3 regions of the Castellaniella ginsengisoli genome follow, and region 3 is predicted to be linked to each of the others. Evidence: predicted binding sites of a transcription regulator. Region 3 holds the regulator's gene; each other region holds the start of a gene.
What was found. The regulator HrcA, encoded in region 3, represses chaperone genes, less so after heat shock. The targets are predictions, from matches to a motif close to TTAGCACTCNNNNNNNNNGAGTGCTAA.
Positions count from the first base shown of each region.

Region 1: ABRZ00_RS07295 (co-chaperone GroES) is a predicted target of HrcA. The motif match lies at 999-1,025, and genes of this name have one in related genera.
Region 2: rpoH (RNA polymerase sigma factor RpoH) is a predicted target of HrcA. The motif match lies at 1,556-1,582, and genes of this name have one in related genera.

Region 1 is NZ_CP158257.1:1,530,507-1,536,036, reverse strand. It holds gene ABRZ00_RS07300 (N-acetylmuramoyl-L-alanine amidase) at 147-860, shown strand; gene ABRZ00_RS07295 (co-chaperone GroES) at 1,078-1,365, shown strand; gene groL (chaperonin GroEL) at 1,400-3,046, shown strand; gene ABRZ00_RS07285 (diacylglycerol kinase) at 3,205-3,594, shown strand; gene pyrF (orotidine-5'-phosphate decarboxylase) at 3,681-4,502, shown strand; gene ABRZ00_RS07275 (DNA-3-methyladenine glycosylase I) at 4,559-5,248, shown strand; gene ABRZ00_RS07270 (CinA family protein) at 5,295-5,530, opposite strand, start outside.
Region 2 is NZ_CP158257.1:950,154-955,683, forward strand. It holds gene ABRZ00_RS04480 (cation:proton antiporter) at 1-261, opposite strand, end outside; gene rpoH (RNA polymerase sigma factor RpoH) at 617-1,522, opposite strand; gene ABRZ00_RS04490 (endonuclease/exonuclease/phosphatase family protein) at 1,635-2,486, opposite strand; gene aspS (aspartate--tRNA ligase) at 2,503-4,296, opposite strand; gene ABRZ00_RS04500 (DUF502 domain-containing protein) at 4,328-4,978, opposite strand; gene ABRZ00_RS04505 (zinc ribbon domain-containing protein) at 4,990-5,265, opposite strand; gene ABRZ00_RS04510 (putative Na+/H+ antiporter) at 5,317-5,530, opposite strand, start outside.
Region 3 is NZ_CP158257.1:265,692-271,221, forward strand. It holds gene grpE (nucleotide exchange factor GrpE) at 1-448, opposite strand, end outside; gene hemH (ferrochelatase) at 617-1,663, opposite strand; gene hrcA (heat-inducible transcriptional repressor HrcA) at 1,660-2,673, opposite strand; gene ABRZ00_RS01315 (NAD kinase) at 2,873-3,775, shown strand; gene recN (DNA repair protein RecN) at 3,804-5,456, shown strand; gene fur (ferric iron uptake transcriptional regulator) at 5,498-5,530, opposite strand, start outside.

The DNA of each region.
Region 1 (5,530 bases), 1.3 Mb from region 3:
GCAGGCCGTCCGCCCGAAACCCGCATCATCGTTCAGCCGGGGGCTGGATTCCCGAATGCCCCTATCTTCCTCAAGGTCGTATGCTGTCATGACGCGGCGGCCCCGCCCACGCGGCCCGCCTCATCCCGCCTCCGGAGGACCCACTCTTGCCGCCGATACACGCCCTGCTCTCCCTCCTGCTGGCCCTGGGCTGCGCCGGCCCGGCGCACGCCGCGCACATCCTGGTGGATGCGGGCCATGGGCCGGAACGGCCGGGCGCCACGGGCGCCAGCGGCCGCACCGAGTCCCTGTACAACCGCGACCTGGCCGCCGCCCTCGTCCGCGCGCTTGCCGCGCTGGGCAACCGGACGACCCGGATCGAGGGCATCGGCGCGGACATCCCCCCGGCACGGCGCGCGCAGGGCGCACCGGACGCCGACCTTCTGGTGTCGGTCCATCACGACTCGGTACAGGCGAGATTCCTCGCGGCGGGCCGCCAATCCGAATTCGCAGGCTATTCGATCTTCATCTCTATGCTGAACCCGCATCCGGGGCGCAACCTGGCATGCGCCCGGCACATCGGCGCACGCCTGCAGATCGCCGGCGAACAGCCTTCCGCATACCACGCCGAGCCGATCGAGGGCGAAAACCGCCCGTTCATTGACCGCCGCCTGGGCATCCACCGCTACGACGGCCTGGCGGTGCTGCGGACCGCGCCCATGCCCGCCGTTCTGGTGGAGGCGGGGGTCATCATCAATCCCGCCGAAGAAACCCGCCTCGGAAAGCCGGAGACGATCACGCGACTGGCCCGTGCCATCGCGCAAGGAGTGCATGCCTGCCTGGCGGATCCACACGCCGGCCAGGCGCAGGGGAACCGATAGCGTTTCCCTCTTGAGCGCAACGTTTCCGGGCTTTCTGGAATCAAGAGGGCGGAACAGCCAGGGCGCGACATTTCCTTCAGCCCCCGACTTGTAACAAGCCACTTCCCCCTCTTGAAACCCGAGAAATCGTCCTTATAATTAGCACTCGATGGGGTTGAGTGCTAACAATGGCTGCCGGCCCCCGCATCCTTTAATTTCTATGTACAGGAGTTCCTCCATGGCACTGCGTCCTTTGCACGATCGCGTGATCGTCAAGCGTCTGGACAACGAGCGCACCACCGCCTCGGGTATCGTCATCCCTGACAGCGCGGCTGAAAAGCCCGACCAGGGCGAAGTCCTGGCGGTCGGCCCCGGCAAGAAGACCGAAGAAGGCAAAGTGATCCCGGTCGACCTGAAGGTCGGCGACAAGGTTCTGTTCGGCAAGTATGCCGGCCAGTCCGTCAAGGTCGATGGCGAGGAAGTGCTCGTCATCCGCGAGGAAGAAGTCCTCGCCGTGATCCTGTAAGCCACCTCACCGTTCAACACCAAGGAATTTCAACATGGCTGCAAAGCAAGTTTATTTCGGTGACGATGCCCGTACCCGCATCGTCCGTGGCGTCAACATCCTCGCCAACGCCGTCAAGACCACCATGGGCCCCAAGGGCCGCAACGTGGTGCTGGACCGCTCCTTCGGCGCTCCCACCGTCACCAAGGACGGCGTCTCCGTCGCCAAGGAAATCGAACTGAAGGACAAGTTCGAGAACATCGGCGCCCAACTGGTCAAGGAAGTGGCTTCCAAGACTTCCGACAACGCCGGTGACGGCACCACCACCGCCACCGTGCTGGCCCAGTCCATCGTCGAAGAAGGCCTGAAGTACGTGGCCGCCGGCATCAGCCCCATGGACCTGAAGCGCGGCATCGACAAGGCCGTGACCGCCGCCGTCGACAGCCTGCACTCCCTGTCCAAGCCCTGCACCACCAGCAAGGCCATCGCCCAGGTCGGCTCCATCTCGGCCAACAGCGATACCTCCGTCGGTGAAATCATCGCCAACGCGATGGACAAGGTCGGCAAGGAAGGTGTCATCACCGTCGAAGACGGCAAGTCGCTGGACAACGAGCTGGACGTCGTCGAAGGCATGCAATTCGACCGCGGCTACCTGTCGCCCTACTTCATCAACAACCCCGACAAGCAAGTCGCCGTCCTGGATGATCCGTACATCCTGATCTTCGACAAGAAGATCAGCAACATCCGCGACCTGCTGCCGGTGCTGGAGCAAGTCGCCAAGTCCAGCCGCCCGCTGCTGATCGTGGCCGAGGACGTCGAGGGCGAAGCCCTGGCCACCCTGGTCGTGAACAACATCCGCGGCATCCTGAAGACCACCGCCGTCAAGGCCCCGGGCTTCGGCGACCGCCGCAAGGCCATGCTGGAAGACATCGCCATCCTGACGGGCGGCACGGTGATTTCCGAAGAAACCGGCCTGTCGCTCGAAAAGGCGACCCTCGAGCTGCTGGGCCAGGCCAAGCGCATCGAAGTGGCCAAGGAAAACACCACCATCATCGACGGCGCCGGCCAGGCCGCCAACATCGAAGCGCGCGTCAAGCAGATCCGCGCCCAGATCGAGGAAGCCACGTCCGACTACGACCGTGAAAAGCTGCAAGAGCGCGTCGCCAAGCTGGCGGGCGGTGTCGCGGTCATCCGCGTCGGCGCGGCCACCGAAGTCGAAATGAAGGAAAAGAAGGCCCGCGTCGAAGACGCTCTGCACGCCACGCGTGCGGCCGTCGAGGAAGGCATCGTCCCGGGCGGCGGCGTCGCGCTGATCCGCGCCAAGGCCGCCGTGGCCAAGGTCAAGGGCGACAACGCCGACCAGGACGCCGGCATCAAGCTGGTCCTGCGCGCCATCGAAGCCCCGCTGCGCACCATCGTCAGCAATGCGGGCGATGAAGCCAGCGTGATCGTCAACGCCGTCGAGCAAGGCGAAGGCAACTACGGCTACAACGCCGCCACCGGCGAGTACGGCGATCTGGTCGAGCAAGGCGTGATCGACCCGACCAAGGTCACCCGCACCGCGCTGCAGAACGCCGCCTCGGTCGCCAGCCTGCTGCTGACCACCGAAGCCGCCGTGGCCGAAATCGTCGAAGACAAGCCCGCCGCGCCGATGCCCGACATGGGCGGCATGGGCGGCATGGGCGGCATGGGCGGCTTCTAAGCCCCTGCCCTCCCCGGTCCGGCGCTCCGGCGCCGGCCGGCACCCGGCCTTTGGAAATCCCCGTCACGGTCCGCCGTGGCGGGGATTTTTCATGGGCCCGGGCGCACGCCCCGGGCCCCATCCTTTACAATGCCGGCACCATCCGGACCGATCGACCCATGACCCAGCCCTCCCCCTACAAGAGCACCGGCGGATTGCTGCGCATCGCGCGCGCCTTCGGCTATTCGCTGCAGGGGCTGGGGGCGGCGTGGCGCCACGAGGCCGCCTTCCGCCAGGAAACCGCGCTGGCCGTGATCTTGATCCCGCTGGGGCTGTGGCTGGGCGATACGGCCCTGGAACGATTGCTGCTGGCCGGCGCGCCGGTGGCGGTGCTGGTGGTGGAATTGCTCAATTCCGCAATCGAAGCGCTGGCCGATGCGATCAGCACGGACCGCCATCCCCTACTGGGGCGCGCCAAGGACATCGGCAGCGCGGCCGTGCTGCTGACGCTGCTGCTGGCGGGTGCCGCCTGGGCATCGGTGCTGGCGCCGCGCTGGTGGCCGTCATAACCCCTCCAAGCCTGTTTGGCGGGTCGGGCGACCCAGTGCGCCCAGCCCGCTTTTCTGGAACTCACGCGAGATAGAGGCCGACCTCCATGACCTTCATCGACAAATTGAACCGCGCCTGGGCCGCCCAGGATTCCCTGCTGATGGTGGGCCTGGACCCTGACCCGCGCCGCTTCCCCAAGGAACTGGAAGGCCGGCCGGACGCAATCACCGAATTCTGCCTGCGCATCGTCGAGGCCACCGCGCCCTACGTCTGCGGCTTCAAGCCGCAGATCGCCTATTTTTCCGCGCTGGGCGCCGAGGATCAGTTGCAGGATATCTGCCGCGCGATCCGCGAACGGCATCCCGACCTGCCCATCGTGCTGGACGCCAAGCGCGGCGATATCGGCAGCACCGCCGAGCAATATGCCCGCGAGGCGTTCGAGCGCTACGGGGCCGACGCCGTCACGGTCAATCCCTACATGGGGCGCGATTCCGTACAGCCCTACATCGATTACGGCGAGCGCGGCGTCATCATCCTGTGCCGCACCTCCAACGCGGGCGGCGCCGATCTCCAGGACATGCGGCTGGCCAACGGCACGCCGCTGTACCTGCACGTCGCCGACCAGGTGGCCCGCGTCTGGAACACCAACGGGCAATGCGCCCTGGTGGTGGGCGCCACCTTCCCGGAAGAAATCGCCCAGGTGCGCCGCCGGGTGGGAGACATGCCCCTGCTGGTCCCCGGCATCGGCGTCCAGGGCGGCGACATCCAGGCCACGGTGCAGGCGGGCCGCACCCCCGAAGGCCGGGGCATGATGATCAATTCATCACGCGCCATCCTGTATGCCAGCGCCGGGGAAGGCTGGGAACAGGCCGCCGCCAAGACCGCGCGCGCCACGCGCAGCGCCATCCGGGCGGCGCTGCAAGGCTGACCCTCCCGCCACGCGGCCGCCCGTCCGCGACGGCCGCCGGACCGATTCCCAGGAAGATGCCCATCACTCTCGACTATCGCTGCCTCTATGATGCGGTCCGCGCGCGTTTCGAATCCGACGCGGCCCTGGAGGCCTTTCTGCCCCAGGCGCTGACGCCCGGAGAACTGGAGCGCCTGGGCGACGACCGTTATCTTTCCGCCATGACCCGGCGGGTTTTCCACGCGGGCGTGCGGCACACGATGGTCGATGCCAAGTGGCCCGAATTCGAAAAAGCCTTCCAGGGCTTCGCGCCCGAGGCCCTGGCGCGACTCGGCCCGGAGCAGATCGAAACACATATGCTCAACGAGCGGATCATCCGCGACCGCGCCAAGATCAGGAGCATCCCCGAGAACGCCCGGTTCATCCTGGACATCCGCCGGGAGCGGGGCGCCGGGTTCGGGGCGTTCCTGGCCGGCTGGCCGGACACCGACACCATCGGCCTGTGGCGCCTGCTGGCCAAGCGTGGCGCCCGCCTGGGAGGGCGTTCCGCCGCCGGATTCCTGCGCCTGGCCGGCAAGGACACGTTCCTGCTGACCAGCGACGTGGTCGCGCGCCTGCAAGCCGCCGGCGTCGTCGAACGCGAGCCGTCCAGCCAGTGCGACCTGCACGCCGTGCAGGATGCGTTCAACGCATTGCGGCAGGAATCGGGCCGGCCGTTGTGCCAGTTGTCGGCCCTGATGGCCCTGAGCATCAACCCCGGGTTCTAGCCCGTCCGTCGGCCCGGAGGCGGCGGGGTGCGGCTCCGAGACGGAATCAACGGCCCGCCAGTTCCGCCAGCGCCGCCTGCAGGGCGCGGCGCACCGCCGCGTCGCGCACGGCGTCCCGGTCGCCTTCGAAGATCTGCGTGACGGCCCGGGTCACGATCCCGGCCCCGGCGCGGCGCGCGACCCCGAAGCACACCATGCCGACCGGCTTGCCGGGGGTGGCGCCGCCCGGCCCCGCAATCCCGGTGGTGGACAAGGCCAGATGGGCGCGGGGTACCGCCGCCA
Region 2 (5,530 bases), 680 kb from region 3:
CAGCGCCGTCTCGAACAGCAGCACCGGCAGGAAGACGAACAGGAAAGTCTCCGAAGAAATCTCGAAATGCTGCAGCGTATCCAGAAAGTCGGCCACGAGGCCCGGCGCCCAGCCATGCACGTGGATGATGACGCCCAGGATGAAACCCACGATGGCCAGCAGAACGGAATAAGGCAGGCGCAACCGCCCCGCCAGCGGCGGCATGAAAGAGACCAGGGCCAGAAGGCCAGCCAGGCCGAACACTAAAAGGCCGATTTTCATGATGGGAGGATGAGATTGGAACGCCCGGGTGATATGTTACAGGCCTGGAAACCCGGTTTCCCAGAAAAATTCGCACAAAAAAAAGGGATGCCTGGCGGCATCCCGTGAACATCCGCTTCGATAGGGAGGGGAAGAGGAGAAGCAGAAGCGGACGACAGAACGCGGGAGCCGGCGAAGCCGGCGTACGTTCATGGAGTGTTGGTCCGTCCGCCGAGCCAAAAGTTCACGTCCGCAGCGGGAAAGATGCAAGAGAGTATGACTGGCCGGTGCGCGGCGCACGAAACGATTCCACACGACACCGGGCAGCGGTGCGAGCGGGTTCCGGCCTCGCCTGGCGCCGGGCAGGCAACGAGGCTCAGGCCGCCTGAAAATCGGCTTGCCGGCCGCTCAGCGCGGTACGCAGCTTCTTCAGGGCGGCGGCCTCGATCTGGCGGACCCGTTCGGCGGAAATCCCGTACTCGGCGGCCAGATCGTGCAGCGTGGCGCCGCCCTCGTCGGCCAGCCAGCGGGCGCGCACGATGTGCTGGGAACGCGCGTCCAGGGACGACAGGGCGTGCTCCAGGCCTTCGCCCTGCAGCGTATCCATGCTGCGACGCGCCAGCACCTGATCGGGCGCCTGGGCCTCGTCGGCCAGCCAGTCGGACGGCGCGTAGCGGTCCTCGTCGTCGGAGGGCGCATCCAGGGCGAAATCGCCGCCTGACAGGCGGACTTCCATTTCGGTGACGTCCTCGGGGCGCACATTGAGTTCGCGGGCGATGTCGGCCACCTGATCCGGCCCCAGGCTGCGGCCATCGGGCCGCATGCGGCGCAGATTGAAGAACAGTTTGCGCTGCGCCTTGGTGGTGGCGACCTTGACCAGCCGCCAGTTGCGGATCACGTACTCGTGGATTTCGGCGCGGATCCAGTGCACGGCGAACGACACCAGCCGCACGCCCCGATCAGGATCGAAGCGCCGCACGGCCTTCATCAGGCCGATGTTGCCTTCCTGGATGAGGTCGGCGTGCGCCAGGCCGTAGCCCAGGTACTGGCGGGCGATGGAAACCACCAGCCGCAGGTGCGACAGAATCAGATCGCGCGCGGCGCCCAGGTCGTTTTCGTCGCGCAGGCGGCGGCCCAGGTCGGTTTCCTGCTCCGCGGTCAGCATCGGCAGCCGGTTTACGGCGCCGATGTACGCATCGATGGTGCCGAGCGCTCCGGGATTGGCGATCGCCAGCGACAACTGGGACGGCGCGAGCGACAGGGCGGACGAAGAAGAACTCATCGTGACAATGTCCTCGTACTGAATGAATTCATGTTAGCACTCCTCGTGAAAGAGTGCTAATTCCAAGGTAACAAACATTAGACTTGCCCTGGAGCGGGAAGTTCCGCTGGCTTCAGGGCAGTTCGAGCTCCGCCACCAGCGGGGCGTGATCAGACAATTTTTTCCAGGGCGAACCGTGCAGCACCCGCGCGCGGCGCACGGCAAAGCCGCGCTGGTAGATGCGATCCAGGCGCAGCCAGGGGAACACGGACGGAAACGTGCGCGGCGGTGGCGTCAGGCGCGCCAGGCCGTTGATGGACAGTTCGGGCAAGGGGTGCATGGCCTGCCCCGGCCGCCAGGCCATGCGTTCGCGCAAGCGCGTCACGGTGCGGCGCAACCGATAGATCTCGCCCGAGCCCTGAGGGGCGGCGGCGAAGACCTCGACCAGCCCCAGTTGCTCGACGAACAGCGGCGCCAAGCGGTTGGTCCAGTCATTGAAATCGCCGGCGATCAACAAGGGTTCGTGCGCGGGCACCAGGCGCTGGATGCGATCAGCCAGCGCCTGTACCTGGCGCGACCGGCCACCCGCCAGCAGGCCCAGGTGCACCACCAGACAATGCACCTGCACATCGCCGACCTGCACCACGCCATGCAGCAGGCCGCGTTGCTCCAGGCGGTGGTCGGATACATCCTGGTTCTCGTGGTACAGAATGGGGTAGCGCGACAGCAGCGCATTGCCGTGGTCGGTCGCCTGGTGCACGGCGTTGCACCCGTAGGCGGCCTGCATGTGCAGGGCGGCGGCCAGGGATTCGTGCTGGGCGTCCAGGCTGCCGCGCACCTGGTTGCGGCCCTGGACTTCCTGCAGGAACAACAAATCAGGCTGCAAGCCGTACAGGCCCAGCCGCAGGTCGGCCAACGACTCCCGCCCACCCGTGGCCGAGCGGCCCTTGTGGATGTTGTAGCTGACGACCCGCAGGACGGGCATGGCCGGCTCCTCCGCCCTACTTGGCTTCCGTCTGGCGCAGCCGGATGTGCAGTTCACGCAACTGCTTTTCATCCACGGACGACGGAGCCTGCGTCAGCAGACATTGGGCGCGCTGCGTCTTGGGGAAAGCAATCACGTCGCGGATGGATTCGGCCCCCGCCATCAAGGTCACCAGGCGGTCCAGGCCGAAAGCCAGGCCGCCGTGCGGCGGCGCGCCGTACTGCAGGGCATCGAGCAGGAAGCCGAATTTCAGGCGGGCTTCTTCCTCGTCGATCTTCAGGGCCTTGAAGACCTTGCGCTGGACATCGGCGCGGTGGATGCGCTCGGAACCGCCGCCGACCTCCCAGCCGTTCATGACCATGTCGTAGGCGCGCGCCAGGGCCTTGCCCGGTTCGGTTTCCAGCAGATCCTCGTGGCCGGGCTTGGGGCAAGTGAAAGGATGATGCGCCGCCGTATAGCGGCCTTCACCCTCGTCGTACTCGAACATGGGGAAATCCACCACCCACAGCGGTTTCCAGCCCGGCTCGAACAGCCCGTTGGCGCGGCCGAACTCGCTCTGGCCGATTTTCACGCGCAAGGCGCCGATGGCATCGGCGACGACCTTGGCGCGGTCGGCGCCAAAGAAGATCAGATCGCCGTTCTGTGCGCCGGTGCGCTCGATCAGGGCGCGCAGCGCGTCGGCATGGATATTCTTGACGATGGGCGACTGCAGGCCCTCGGGAATCGAGGCGGCGTCGTTGACCTTGATGTACGCCAGGCCGCGCGCACCGTAAATGCCGACGAACTGGGTGTAGGCATCGATCTCGCTGCGCGGCAGGCTGCCGCCGCCGGGCACGCGCAGGGCCACCACACGGCAGGCCGGATCATTGGCCGGGCCGGCGAAGACTTTGAAGCTCACGTCGCGCATCAGGTCGGCCACATCGGTGAATTCCAGCTTCACGCGCAGGTCGGGCTTGTCCGAGCCGAAGCGGCGCATGGCTTCTTCCCAGCTCATGGTGGGGAAGGGATCGGGCAGGGCCACGTCCAGCACCTGGCGGTAGATCTCGCGCACCATGCCCTCGAAGATCTCGCGGATCTGGACTTCATCCAGGAAGGACGTTTCGCAATCGATCTGGGTGAATTCGGGCTGGCGGTCGGCGCGCAGATCTTCGTCGCGGAAGCACTTGGTGATCTGGTAGTAGCGGTCGAAACCCGACACCATCAGCATCTGCTTGAACAGTTGCGGCGACTGGGGCAGCGCGAAGAACTCGCCCGGATTCACCCGCGAGGGCACCAGATAGTCGCGCGCGCCTTCGGGCGTGCTGCGGGTCAGCATCGGGGTTTCGATGTCGATGAAGCCGAGGGCGTCGAGGTAATTGCGCGCCACCATGGATACGCGATAGCGCAGCATCAGGTTGCGCTGCATTTGCGGGCGGCGCAGGTCCAACACCCGATGCGTCAGGCGCGTGGTCTCGGACAGATTGTCGTCGTCCAACTGGAACGGCGGCGTGACCGAGGCGTTGAGGATCTCGATCTCGCGGCACAGGATTTCGACCTCGCCCGACAGCAGGTCGGGATTGGTGGTCCCGGCGGGGCGCAGGCGAACCAGGCCGGTGATCCGCAGGCAGTATTCGTTACGGATCCGCTCTGCGGTTTCGAACGCGGTCTGATTGTCCGGATCCACCACCACCTGGGCCAGGCCCGCGCGGTCGCGCAGGTCGATGAAAATCACGCCGCCATGGTCGCGGCGGCGATGCACCCAGCCAAACAGGGTGACGGTCTGGTCGAGGTGGGCTTTGGACACCTCGCCGGTATAGCAAGTGCGGTTCAAGAATGGCTCCGTCAGAGGAATTGTTCGAGATTCAATGGGGCCGCCGGTCGGGGGATTCCACGGCCGGCAGATCCATCTGTGCCTGGGGTGGCAGGGCGGGCGGCGCCACCACGCCCATGGACACGATGTACTTCAGTGCCGTTTCAACCGGCATGTCGAGCACCCGGACATCGGCGCGTGGCATCATCAGGAAAAAGCCCGACGTCGGGTTGGGCGTCGTCGGCACATAGACGCTGACGAAATCGCCGTCGAGCAGCGCGGCGACCTCGGCACAAGGGGTGCCGGTCAGGAAACCGATGGTCCAGGCGCCCTGGCGCGGATACTGCACCAGCACGGCCTCGCGGAAGGCCTGACCGTTGGGCGCGAACACGGTGTCGCTGACCTGCTTGACCGAATTATAAATGGAGCGCACTAAAGGGATGTGTCCCAGCAGGGATTCCCAGCGCGACAAGAGGGCGCGGCCGATGAAATTGGCGCAGCACAAGCCGGTGACGAGGATGATCGCCAGGACCAGCGCCAACTCGAAACCCGGAATGGCGACTCCGAACAGCGCCTCGGGCGACAGGAACGAGGGCACCAGCGAACCGAGCGTGCTGACCAGCACGGCCAGCACCCAGAGGGTGGCCACCAACGGCAGCCAGATCAGCAGGCCGGTGATGAAATAGCGTTTTAGAAATCGCATGGGTCCGGGTGTCAGCCCGACGTCGCCGCGGGCGTGGCGGGGGCGCTGCCGCTGCTGGACGAGGCCCCGCCCGCCGCATCGGCGGCTTTCGGCGCGGGTTTTCCGCCCCCGCGAAAATCGGTTTCATACCAGCCGGAGCCCTTCAGGCGGAACCCGGCCGCCGTCACCTGCTTTTCGTAGGCGTCCTGCCCGCAAGCCGGGCAGGTCTTGAGCAACGGATCGGAGAGCTTCTGCAGCACGTCCTGCTCATGACCGCAGCGGCTGCAACGATAGGCATAGATAGGCACAGCACTTCATTCCAAAAAGATCGACCGTCTGGATTTTAATCCCAAGCCGCGTCAACCAAACGAATTGGGCAGCAGGAACATCACGGCCGCGATCAGCGTCGGCACGGCCGCGGCGCCGAGCAGGCGCAACGGCGAGATGGTTCCGTCGCCGAAGCACCCCTTCAGGATGGAAAAACCGGCCGGATTCGGGGCGTTGGCGATCACGGTCAGGCCGCCGCCCGTCACGGCCCCGGCCACCAGCATGTAGCGCCAGAGATCGCCGGTG
Region 3 (5,530 bases):
CCTGGTGGCGGTGCGGGTCGAAAGCGTCGCCGGGCGCCGGGGCGATTTCGCGCATCTGGTTGCGCTCGAAGGCTGCGTTCAACTGCCGCAGCGTGGCCTCGACGCCCGCCTTCCAATCCTCGGCGGTTTGGTTTTCCAGGGCCAGTGCGGCTTCCAGACTGTCGCGCACGGGGATCAGGCTCTCGGCAAAGGACTCCGTGCCGAACTTGCGGGCCTTGGCCACGTCGTCCTGGGCCCGGCGGCGGACGTTCTCGACTTCGGCATGCGCACGCAGCAACTGATCATGATAATCGGCAACCTGCTTCTGGGCTTCTTCCAGCAGCACGGCAAGGTCTTCGCCCGGCTGCTCGGCGGCCGGCGCGGCGGCATCAGTCGGGTTCTGGCCGGCGGCCTGGGTTTCGGCGCTCGGCGCGGCTTGCGGGTCCAAGTCTTCCTGGGGAGCCGACATGGTGAAATCTCCAATACTGAAAATGGGTGAACAAGGGGGTAGATGAGGACGGGGCGCGCGTTCTTCAAGCCCCGGGACGGCGGATGTCCGGGACGGAACCGCCCCGGCCTCGAAGGCGCCCCGGATACGATGCCCGGAGCCCGGCGCACAGAGGCGCCCGATGGGCCGTCACGTCCAGCCGGCCAGATTGTCGGCGATCAGGGCGGCGAAATCCCGCGCCCAGTCAGGGTCGGCATTGAGACAGGGAATGTAGCGGAAAGCGCGGCCGCCCGCCTTCAGGAAGGCCTCGCGGCAGCCCATGTCGATTTCCTCCAGGGTCTCCAGGCAATCCGCCAGAAACCCCGGGCACATCAGATCCACCGTGCCGACGCCTTCCCGCCCCCAGGATTCTAGCGTGGGCTGAGTGTAGGGCTGCAGCCAGGGCGCCGCCCCGAAGCGGCTCTGGAAGGCGACATGCAGCCGGTCGCCGTCGGCGCCGAGACGGGCGCGCAAGGCGCGGGCGGTCTGATGGCAATCGCGGAAATAAGGATCGCCCTTGCGCACCGACTGCTGGGGCAGGCCGTGAAAGCTGAGCAGCAGCCGGTCCGGCTTGCCGGCCTGGTCCCAGTGGGCGCGCACCGCACGGTGCAGCGCATCCACATAGGCGTCGTCCGTCGGGAAACGATCCAGAAAACGCAAGGTGGGCTGGTGGCGCAGCCGGGCCAGGTGCGCATTGACCGCATCCACGGCCGTGGCCGTGGTGCTGGCGGCATATTGAGGGTACATCGGCACCGCCAGGATGCGGCCGCAGCCGGCGGCGCGCAAGGCATCCAGGGCATCCGCCAGAACCGGCCGGCCATAGCGCATGGCAAGCCCGACCCGCACATCCAGGCCCCGGTCGCGCAAAGAGGCCGCCACGGCATCGGCCAGATCCTGGCTGTGCACCAGCAGGGGCGATCCCCGGTCGAGCCAGACCTGGGCGTACTTGGGGGCGACGGCGGCAGGCCGCCGGGTGAGGACGAACAGACGCAGGATCACCTGCCACAGCGCGGCAGGCAGCTCGACCACGCGAGGATCGGACAGAAACTCGCCCAGGTAGCGCCGCACGGCCGCCGGGGTCGGCGCGTCGGGCGTGCCCAGGTTGATCAGCAGAACGCCCAGCGGCCCGCGCCCGGGATCGGGCGCTTCGGGATCCAGCGCCCGGGGATCGTGAACTTCAGAGAGAAAACGGCTCATGAAACCGCCTGGCCGAGTGCGTTGGACAACATGCGCGCCGTAATGTCGACAATGGGGATGACGCGGTCGTAGGCCATGCGGCTGGGGCCAATGACGCCCAGCGTGCCGATCACCTGGCCATCGACCCCGTAGGGGGCGGTGATGACCGAGACGTCGTCCAGCGGCACCAGCCGGGAATCGCCGCCGATGTAGATCTGCACGCCCTGAGCCCGGCTGGAAACATCGAGCAGGTGCAGCAGATCGGTCTTCTGCTCGAACAACTGGAACAGGCGGCGCAACCGATCCATGTCGGCCGTCATTTCCGAGACGTCCAGCAGCTTGCCTTCGCCGGAGATGACCACGGCCTCGTCGTCCGTGTCGGCGGAGTCCAGGCCGGCGTCCACCGCCTGCTGCATCAACCGGGAAATATCCGTGCGCAGCGTGTCAAGCTCGTCGGCCAGCGCCTGGCGGACCGCATGGAAGGATTTGCCCGAGAACTGCCGGTTGAAGAAATTGGAGGCCTCCAGCAGCTCGACCTCGGAGTATTCGCGCGAAACGAACAGGATGCGGTTCTGCACGTCGCCGTTGGGCGTGACGATGATGAGCAGCACGCGCCGGTCGGACAGGCGGATGAATTCGATGTGGCGGAATACCTGGGTGCGCTTGGGCGTGAGCACCACGCCCGCGAACTGCGACAGGTTCGACAGCAGCGAAGCCGCGGCGGTCACGGCGCGGCCGGGCTCGGCCGCGGGCAGACAGTCCTCGATGCACAGGGAGGGACTGAGTTCGTAGGGCCTGGCCGTCAGCAGACTGTCGACGAACATCCGGTAGCCGCGGGGCGTGGGCACGCGGCCCGCCGAGGTGTGCGGGCTGTGGATCAGACCCAGGTCCTCCAGGTCGGCCATGACGTTGCGAATCGTGGCCGGTGAAAGGTCGAAGACTTTCGAAAGGGTGCGCGACCCCACGGGCTGGCCGTCCGCAATGTAGCGTTCGACCAGCGCCTTCAGCAAGGTCTTGGCTCGATCATCCATGGTTTAACGCCCTGTTTGGCTAATACTCGTCAGGCACGGGAACCCTCCCCAATTGCCACATCTCTCCACCTCGCGCCTTGCAAGGCGCTCGGATTCGTCAGGCACGGGGCAGTCCGCAGGGACTGCCCCGTGTCCGGACTCATCCCCCTATAATCGGATACGCCTATTATTCCATTAATTTCCGGGAGAGCCCCCGCCCATGCATTTCAAGACCGTCGCGCTGATCGGCCGCCACCAGGATAGCGGCATGGACGCCCCCCTGCGCCGGCTGGGCAAGGTCCTGTCCGAGGCGGGGCGCGATGTCCTGATCGAGGCCGAAACGGGCCGCAACACCGGCGTCGACGATTTCCCGCTGGCCTCGTACGAAGACATCGGCGCGCGCGCCGATCTGGCCATCATCATGGGCGGCGACGGCACCATGCTGGCGGCGGCGCGGCAACTGGCCACCTCGGGCGTGGCCATGATCGGCATCAACCACGGCCGCCTGGGTTTCATCACCGACATTCCCCTGGGCAGCGCCGACGAGGCCATCACCCGCATCCTCAACGGCGCCTTCGTCCAGGATGAACGCATCCTCCTCGAAGGCCGCGTGATGCGCGGCGACGAAACGATCTTCTCGGGCCTGGCGCTGAACGACGTCATCATCAACCGCGCCGGGCGCGGCGGCATGATCGAACTACGCGTCGAATGCAACGGCGCCTTCATGCACAGCCAGCGCGCCGACGGCCTGATCATCGCCACGCCCACGGGATCGACGGCCTACGCCCTGTCGGCCGGCGGGCCGATCCTGCACCCCCAGGTCAACGCCCTGGTGCTGGTGCCCGTGGCACCGCAAACCTTGTCGAACCGGCCCATCACCCTGCCCGACGACAGCGTGCTGAACATCACCATCAGCGCCCTGGGCCGGGTGGAATCGGGCGCCAGCATCCACTTCGACATGCAGGCCCTGTCCAACTGTCAGGAAGGCGACCGCATCGACGTGCGCCGCAGCCCGCACCGCGTCCGCTTCCTGCACCCCCAGGGCTACAGCTATTTTTCCACCCTGCGCAGCAAGCTGAACTGGAACCGCATGCTGCACCCCTGGGACGAACCCGATCAATAGGGCCGCCGGCCCAACCATCACCGAGCCCATGCTGCGCGCCCTGCACATCCGCGATTTCGTCATCGTCGACCAGGCCGACATCGCCTTCGATGCCGGTTTCACCGTCTTTTCCGGCGAAACCGGGGCGGGCAAATCGATTCTGATCGATGCGCTGGCGCTGGCCCTGGGCGGCCGGGGCGACGCCGCCCTGATCCGTCAGGGCGCCCCGCGCGCCGACATCAGCGCCGTCTTCGACGCGCCCGAATCCGCCGCAGGCTGGCTGGCCGACCAGGCCTTGGAAGGCCCGGAACTGATCCTGCGCCGTGTGATCGACCCTCAAGGCCGCAGCAAAGCCTGGATCAACGGCGTGCCGGCCACGCTGGCCCAACTGCGCGACCTGGGCGCCCTGCTGGTCGACATCCACGGCCAGCACGCCCATCAAAGCCTGCTGCAGCCCGCCAGCCAGCGCGAACTGCTGGACACCCAGGGGGGACACGCCGGGCAGGCGCGCGCGCTGCAGCAAGCCTGGGCGGACTGGCGCCAGGCGCAGGCGGCGCTGGATGCCGCCCGCACCGATGCGGCAGGCCGGGCCGCCCTGGTGGAGCGGCTGGCCGCGGACGTGGCCTGGCTGGACGAACTGGCCCCCGAGCCCGGCGAATGGCCGGACCTGTGCGCTCGCCAATCCCGTCTGGCGCATGCGCAGGCCCTGCTGGCTGGCGCCGGCCAGGCCGTCGAGGCGCTGGACGGCGAATCGGGCTCGGTGGCGCAGGCCCTGCACGTCGCCATCCAGTCGCTGCAATCCCTGGTGCGGCACGACCCCTCGCTGGAGGAGCACTGCCAGACACTGGAATCGGCCCGCATCCTGTGCGCGGAAACCGTGTCGGGCCTGAACGCCTACGCCGACCGGCTGGAACCCGACCCGGAAGCGCTGGCCCAGGCGGATGCCCGCATGAGCCGCATGTTCGAAGCCGCCCGCCGCTTCCACATCGAACCCGAAGCCTTGACCGAGCATCACGAGGCGCTGCAGGTTCAACTGCGCCAGGCTGAAGCCGGCCAGGATCTCGAAGCGCTGAAGCACGCCTGCCAACAGGCCGAATCCCGGTACATGGATCTGGCACGCGCCTTGGGCGCTGCGCGTCGGGCCACCGCCGTTCAACTCGCCGCGCAGGTCACGGCCGCCATGCAAACCCTGTCCATGGACGGCGGCGTCTTCGACATCGCCCTGGCGGACAGCAAACCCTCGGCGCAGGGCCTGGAAACCGTCGAATTCCTGGTGGCCGGCCATGCCGGCGTGCCGCCCCGGCCGCTGTCACGCGTCGCCTCCGGCGGCGAACTGGCCCGCATTTCCCTGGCCCTGTCGGTCATCGCCAGCCAGGCGGCACGCGTGCCCACCCTGATCTTCGACGAAGTGGACGCCGGCATCGGCGGCGCCGTGGCCGAGGTCGTCGGCCGCCTGCTGCGCGAACTGGGCGCGCGCCATCAAGTCTTGTGCGTCACGCACCTGCCTCAGGTCGCGGCCTGCGCCGCGCGCCATTTCCAAGTCAGCAAGGCCACCCGCGCAGGGCAGACGCTGTCGGCCATCCGGCCGCTGGACGAATCATCGCGCACAGAAGAAATCGCCCGCATGCTGGGCGGCCTGAAGATGACCGACGCCACGCGCGCGCATGCGCGCGAAATGCTGGCCTCAGGCCAGGCGCACTGAAATCCGCGCCGGGGCCGGCGCGGCGGGCCGCACACCCGTGGTCAGGCTTTCTTGGCGGCCGTGCACTTGGGGCA